Regions from separate parts of the Kitasatospora sp. NPDC056531 genome, predicted to be linked through region 3. Evidence: riboswitches for the same ligand, from Rfam matches in the RefSeq annotation. Region 3 holds a riboswitch; each other region holds the start of a gene.

Region 1 (2,251 bases), on a different contig from region 3:
GTGGCGGTCTTGCGCCCGGGGGTGCGCAGGGCGGCGACCAGCCCGGCCACGTACGTGTCGAGGTCGGCGGGTCGGGGGCCGGGGAAGGCCATCTTGCGCAGGTAGAAACCCCAGACGGCCGGCCAGTGGACCATCGCGGTGCCCATGACGGCCATCACGCCGCGCATCAGGGCGTTGGCCCGGTGCTCGACGAAGGCGTCGATCAGCGCGATTCCGGCGACCCGCTGGGGAGCGTCCCCGGCGAGCTTGACCACGGTCGCCCCGGTGTAGGACTGCCCGACCAGGACGGCCCGCTCGATGCCGAGGTGGTCGAGCAGGGCGAGGACGTCGGTGGCGACGGCGGCCGGGCTGTAGTCGTCCCAGACGATCGAGGACTCGCCGAAGCCGCGCACGTCCATGGTGATGACCCGGCGCCCGGCGGCGGTGAGCAGCGGGTGCAGGTGCCGGTAGGCGCGGCGGCTGTCGAGCATTCCGGGGAGCAGGACGACGGGGGTGCCGTCGCCCTGCCGGGTGTCGTCGAAGGCGATCCGGCCGCCGGGGACGTCGAGGTACTGGGTGTTCGGGGTGACGGTGCCGTTCACGGTGGTCCTCCACGGGGTCGGTGCTGCCGATAGCCATAAAGCTATGGCTAATAGCCTTAGCCGTCAACCCCTTCTGCCGGTGTCCCGGGAACGGCTCAGACCCCCTCGGCCCGGAACGGATCGTGCTCGCTGAGCAGCTTCTCCAGTCGGGCCTGGTCGACCCGGGCGACGGTGTCCGAGGACTCCTGTCGGTCCCGGATCACCTTGGCCAGCGTGAAGGCGGAGGTGACGGTGTAGAGGAGGCCGATCCCGAGGAAGGCCCTGGTCCACCCGCCGACGGGCAGGTAGGCGATCCCGACGGCGAGGGCCCCGCCGGAGATCGCGAACGAGAGGACGGCCTGGACGTAGTACGCGGCCGTGGTGCGTGACTGCATCGGTGCGCTCATGGCGTCAGGATGCGGCGGCGCGGCCGGGCCGCACATGAGTAGGAGTACTCAGATGGACTAGGCGAATGATGGGTCGTTCGTTGACGTCCGACCACCTGCCCCCCAGCCGTCCCGGACGGATGGCTTGGAATCAGGGCCTCCTAGGATTAACGTTTGATAACGCAGCGCGGTCGTCAACGCCGTACCCAGACGGCACCGTGCGCCGTCGCCTAATCCCGCCGACCGGCCTCCGGGCAGGTCAGGGAGCCGGGGAACCACGTTCCTTGGGGTGAATCGGCGGGGCCCCGGCCCGGCCGTAGGAGACCTTCCTGCTCCGAACCCGTCAGCTAACCCGGTAGGCGCGAAGGAAGGAAAGGAGCGCGCCTCCGTGGCGTCGACGCACACCCCGGCACACCCGGCCGGCCCCGCAGCCGGTACCCAGCTCCTCGACCACCCCGGCACGGACGGGACCGAGTCGCTCGGCACCGACGACTTCGCTCCGGAGGCCGAGGCCAACCGCCACCGGATGCCGCGTCAGACCCGCGGGGCCTCCCCGCTGCTCGGCGTCACCGCCGTCGCCGCCACCCTGGGCGCCACCGGCTTCGCCTCCGCCACCCCGGCCGCCGCGCCCGCCGTCGAGGCCGCGGACGAGGCCCCGGTCACCCTCGCCGCCGACCCCGGCCTCGCGCTCGCCGCCCGCATCCAGCAGCAGGCCGACAGTCAGCGCACCGCCGCCGAGGAGGGCGCCCGCCTGCAGGCGGCGAAGGAGGCCGAGGCGAAGGCCGCCGCGAAGGAGGCCGACGCCAAGCGCGCCGCCGCCGAGGCCGAGCGTGCCAAGGCCGCTGCCCTCACCCTGCCGGTGAAGGACTACAACCTCTCCGCCCACTACGGCCAGAGCGCCCGCTACTGGGCCCACCTGCACACCGGCCTGGACTTCGCCGCCGACACCGGCACTCCGGTCTACGCGGTGGGCCAGGGCACCATCACCTCGGCTGGCTGGTCCGGCGCGTACGGCTACCGGATCGTCGAGACCCTGCCCGACGGCACCGAGATCTGGTACTGCCACCTCTCCTCGATCATCAAGGGCTCCGGCGCGGTCGGTTCCGGCCAGCAGATCGGCAAGGTCGGCGCGACCGGCAACGTCACCGGCCCGCACCTGCACCTGGAGGTCCGCCCGGGTGGCGGCGCCCCGGTCGACCCGGAGACCTGGCTCCAGCAGCGCGGCCTCAACCCCTGACGGGAACCCCTGAACTCCTGGCGGGAGCCCCGACGAGAACCGGGAGCCTCCGACGCGACGCCCGAGGG
Region 2 (2,251 bases), on a different contig from region 3:
GTCCGTCCAGCTGATGCTCTCCTCCGACCCGTCCGGCTACCTGGAGAAGGCCTCCAGCGTCCAGCAGGCCAGTGCCAGCCAGACCGAGGCGCTCAAGGGCCTGCTCGACCAGCAGCGCCGGCTGGACCAGGAGAAGGCCGAGGCCGCCGCCGTCCTGTCCTCGCTGGACTCCACCACCAAGGACCTGAACCAGGCCAAGTCGGACGTCAACCAGAAGCTGAAGGCCGCCCAGGACCTGCTGAACTCGCTCAGCGCCGCCGACCGCGCCGCGCTGAAGGCCCAGCAGCAGCAGGACGACCGCGCCTCGCGCGGCAGCGCCCGGGTCGACCTCAGCAGCCTGCCGCCGGCCAGCGGCTACGCGGCCGTGGCCGTCGCCAAGGCGATGAGCAAGCAGGGCTCGCCGTACGTCTGGGGCGCCACCGGGTCGAGCACCTTCGACTGCTCGGGCCTGATGGTCTGGTCGTACTCCCAGGCCGGCGTCTCGCTGCCGCGCACCTCGCAGGAGCAGGGCAACGTCGGTACCGCGGTGCCGTCGCTGGACCAGGCCCAGCCGGGCGACCTGGTGATCTACGGCAGCGACCGGCACCACGTCGGGATGTACATCGGCAACGGCATGGTGGTCCACGCGCCGCACACCGGTGACGTGGTGAAGGTGATGAAGGCCGACGCGATGCCGATCAACACGATCCGCCGGGTCTGACGCCCCGACACGCCGGGAAGTCCGGGTTCCGGCCCTGTGATCCGCGCCACCCTCCTATCGGGGGTGGCGCTTCGGGTTTGCCCGTTCCGCGGTCGGCCGGTGAGATCCGATCAGCTTTCCGTGCGGTGGCGATCACCATCGGTCATTTTCACAAAAGAACACGGGCAATCTTTCGTCTTTTTTCTGACAAGGATTTGAACGGATCACGGTTCAGTTACTAGGGTCGTGCCCCGAACCACCGCACTGTCGATCACCCAGCCTGGGTGGCGGCGGTGGTTACCGTCGAGTTCGCGAAACAGCGGGGCAGGTCGAAGCGACTGTCCGACAGGGGAGCCCAGTGGTCGGGGGCGCTGCGGAGCGGAGCCGGGGAACCACGTTCCTCCGGGGTGAATCGACGCCAGGTCGGCCGCTGGAACGGTCGTGAGGCGTCGTAGGGCATGCTTCCGGCCCGAACCCGTCAGCTCACCCGGTAGGCGGCCGTAGGAAGAAGGAGTCCGCCTTCGTGGCGTCCCATCGTCGTCCCAAGCCCGCCAGCCGCGCCCGTGTCTCGATCCTGACCGGTGTCGCCGCGGCAGCCGTTGCCCTCTCCGCGCAGTCCGGCGCGCACGCCGACCCGCAGCCGACCAAGGACCAGGTCAAGGAGCAGGTCGACCAGCTCAACGAGCAGGCCGAGCAGGCGACCGAGAAGTACAACGCCGCCCAGGAGAAGCAGCAGGCCCTGGAGAAGCAGGTCTCCGGCCTGCAGGACCAGGTGGCCCGGCAGCAGGCCCAGGTGACCGACATGCAGGGCGGGCTCGCCGAGATCGCCGGGGAGCAGTACCGCAACGGCGGCATATCCCCGACCGTCCAGCTGATGCTCTCCTCCAGCCCGGACAACTTCCTCAACCAGGCCGGTGCGCTCAACCAGGCCGGTGACACCCAGAAGAACCAGCTGAAGCAGCTCCAGGAGGAGCAGCGCAAGCTCGACCAGGACCGCACCGAGGCCCAGGGCAAGCTCGCCGAGCTGGAGTCCACCACCCAGCAGCTGAAGACCTCCAAGGAGGAGGTCCAGAACAAGCTGAAGGCCGCGCAGGACCTGCTCAACACCCTGACCGAGCAGGAGCGCCAGGCGATCCGTCAGGCCGAGGAGAAGGCCGCGGCCGACGCCAAGGCCCAGGCCGACGCCGCCGCGAAGGCCGCCCAGCAGCAGGCCGCCGCCGACCGCGCCTCGCGCGACAGCAGCCGCACCGACATCGGCTCGGGTTCGGGCTCCTCGGGTTCCGCCACCTCCTCCTCGCCGGTCGCCAAGCCGGCCGCCCCCGGCAGCTCGCACGGTGCCGCCGCGCTGGCCGCCGCAGCGAGCAAGGTCGGCAGCCCGTACGTCTGGGGCGCCACCGGCCCGGGCTCCTTCGACTGCTCCGGCCTGATGGTCTGGGCGTTCAACCAGGTCGGCGTGTCGCTGCCGCGCACCTCGCAGGAGCAGGCCGGCGCCGGCACCCGGATCGGCTCGGACATCTCCCAGGCTCAGCCCGGCGACCTGCTGATCTTCTACAGCGACGCCCACCACGTCGG
Region 3 (2,251 bases):
TGCCCGCCCGGGCGGACGAGTCGCTGGCCCCGCTGCTGGAGTGGACCGAGGGGCACCTGGGGGAGCGGCTGGCCGTGGAGGACCTCGCCGCCCGAGCCGGGCTCTCCGGGCGCACCCTGGCCAGGCGCTTCGCCGAGCAGCTGGGCACCAGCCCCGGCCAGTGGCTGCTGGCCCGGCGCGTCGACGCCGCCCGGGCTCTGCTGGAGCAGACCGACCTGCCGGTGGAGGCCGTCGCCGTGCGGGTCGGCCTGGCCTCCGCCGTCAACCTGCGCCGCCGCTTCCGCGCCGCCCTCGGCACCACCCCCGGCGCCTACCGCCGCACCTTCGGCAGCGCCCGCGTCGACTGAGTCCCAGGTGCTCGGCGGGCTCGGAGCTGTGATCGCCGAGGAGGGCGAGGTCGGCGAGCAGGGCGTCGGCACAGTCGTGGGCGCCGGCCCGGGCGAGGGCGGACCCGGGTGCACTGCCCAGCCAGCTCCAAGTCAGCCTTCTCCCTCTTCCTTCGGCTCGGGCATGGGGACGGGGGCGTCGATCTCCAGATACCAGGCGTGATCGGCAGGGGTGACGCGCGAGCTGCCTTGTGCGCCCCCGCCCCCCGGGCGGCGGCCGTCGCGACCGGCATCGACAGCCGGGAGAGTTGTCCGATTAGGGTATTTATGCGGCGCTTTGTCAGCTAATTTGGCATTTCATCAGATCTTCGCTGAATGTCCATGTGATGTGCGTGATACGAACTTGTGTCTTCCGGCTCGATCTGCCTAGCGTGCAACCTGTTCGCACCTGCGGACCCTGCCGCCGGGACGCCGAGTCCTGTCCACCGGTCGGCCGGACGTCGAGCAGTGCACCGGGCAGGAGCGGGGGAACCAGGTAGTTCGCCGCGCCCTGCTCGGTCCGTTCACGGACGAGACGGGTGTGGCTAGGGGTGAAGCCGCTGCGTGCGGCCGGGCTACCTCACGGCCCGAACCCGACAGCTCACCTCGCAGGCGTCGCAGAGGGACGCCCCATGCTGACTTCAGGTACCGGCCGGCATCGCCGTGCGCGCCGGAGACACACCCCGCGTCTGGCCGCCACCGTCGGGATCGCCGGCGCCGGCCTCATGCTGCCGCTGCTGAGCGCGAGCGGAGCCTCCGCCGCGCCCGGCTCCCACACGTACGCGAGCCACGCCGGGTGGCAGGAGCACCACCAGCACCGGCACCAGAGCGACTCCGATGGTCAGCGCCGCCACCAGGCCGACCCGGACGCCGCGGGGCCCTCCGCTGCGGCCCCGGCCGAAGCCTCGCAAGCCTCACCGTCGCCGTCCGCCCCGGCCTCCGGTGCCCCGGCCTCCGGTGCCCCGGCCTCCGGCGCCCCGGAATCCGGCGCCCCGGCCTCCGGCGCCCCGGAATCCGCGGCCTCCCGCGCTCCGGAATCCGCGGCCGCGCGACCCGGCGGCGAGCCCCAGGGCTCCCACTCGGCGCGGCCCTCCGCTCCGGCTCCGACCCCGGCGTCCCACACGTCCGCGCCGTCGTCCCCGTCGTCCCCGTCCGCCCCGGCCACGCACGCCCCCGCCCCCGCGGCCATCCCCACCGCCCCGGCCGCGCAGACCGGTTCGAGCTCGGACGCCGTGCAGCAGGTCCTCAAACTGATCAACCAGGCGCGAGCCGCCCAGGGCCTGCCCGCCTACACCATCACGTCGGGGCTGACCAGCAGCGCCGGGGCCCACGACCAGACGATGGCCGGCGGCTGCGGCATGTCCCACCAGTGCCCGGGCGAGGCCGAGTTGGGGGCGCGGGAGACGGCCGCAGGCGTCCAGTGGAACGCCGTCGGGGAGAACATAGGCTACGGCAACGGGGTCTCCACCTCGGCCCAGGACATCGCCGCCATGGCGGTCAGCCTGACCCAGGACATGCTGAACGAGACGCCGCCGAACGACGGCCACCGCAAGAACATCCTCAGCAGCGAGTTCACCCACATCGGCATCGCCGTCCACCGGGACGCCAGCGGAACCGTCTGGCTCACCCAGGACTTCTCCAACTGACCCGTCCGTCAAGGACGTAGGACGAGGCCCCTGACCACGAACCGTTCCAATTAAGTGATCAGGAGTGAGTCTTGGACCCAGGTCTGATCACTGCGTGCATCCCGAACGGTGGTGGATGCCCGACTGGTCGCCCGCGTTCTCGTGGTCCCCGTCCGGCGGCGCGCATCGTGTGCGCGGTCCGTGACGGGGCGGCGGGTCTCCTCACGCCCTCGGATGCCCGATGGGGCCTGGACGGTCCGA

What was found. Region 3 has a riboswitch for cyclic di-AMP ahead of ACFQ87_RS42400 (CAP domain-containing protein). Riboswitches for the same ligand answer to the same signal wherever they lie in the genome.
Region 1: another riboswitch for cyclic di-AMP. It lies ahead of ACFQ87_RS04685 (M23 family metallopeptidase); the one in region 3 lies ahead of ACFQ87_RS42400 (CAP domain-containing protein).
Region 2: another riboswitch for cyclic di-AMP. It lies ahead of ACFQ87_RS04820 (NlpC/P60 family protein); the one in region 3 lies ahead of ACFQ87_RS42400 (CAP domain-containing protein).

The regions. Positions count from the first base shown of each region.
Region 1 is NZ_JBHTTU010000002.1:419,892-422,142, forward strand. Features, by position in the region: gene ACFQ87_RS04675 (alpha/beta fold hydrolase) at 1-581, opposite strand, end outside; gene ACFQ87_RS04680 (YiaA/YiaB family inner membrane protein) at 677-967, opposite strand; cyclic di-AMP (ydaO/yuaA leader) riboswitch at 1,164-1,322, shown strand; gene ACFQ87_RS04685 (M23 family metallopeptidase) at 1,335-2,183, shown strand.
Region 2 is NZ_JBHTTU010000003.1:5,424-7,674, reverse strand. Features, by position in the region: gene ACFQ87_RS04825 (NlpC/P60 family protein) at 1-700, shown strand, start outside; cyclic di-AMP (ydaO/yuaA leader) riboswitch at 1,039-1,192, shown strand; gene ACFQ87_RS04820 (NlpC/P60 family protein) at 1,203-2,251, shown strand, end outside.
Region 3 is NZ_JBHTTU010000153.1:761-3,011, forward strand. Features, by position in the region: gene ACFQ87_RS42395 (helix-turn-helix domain-containing protein) at 1-347, shown strand, start outside; cyclic di-AMP (ydaO/yuaA leader) riboswitch at 827-995, shown strand; gene ACFQ87_RS42400 (CAP domain-containing protein) at 998-2,011, shown strand; partial or broken gene ACFQ87_RS42405 (IS200/IS605 family accessory protein TnpB-related protein) at 2,062-2,251, opposite strand, start outside.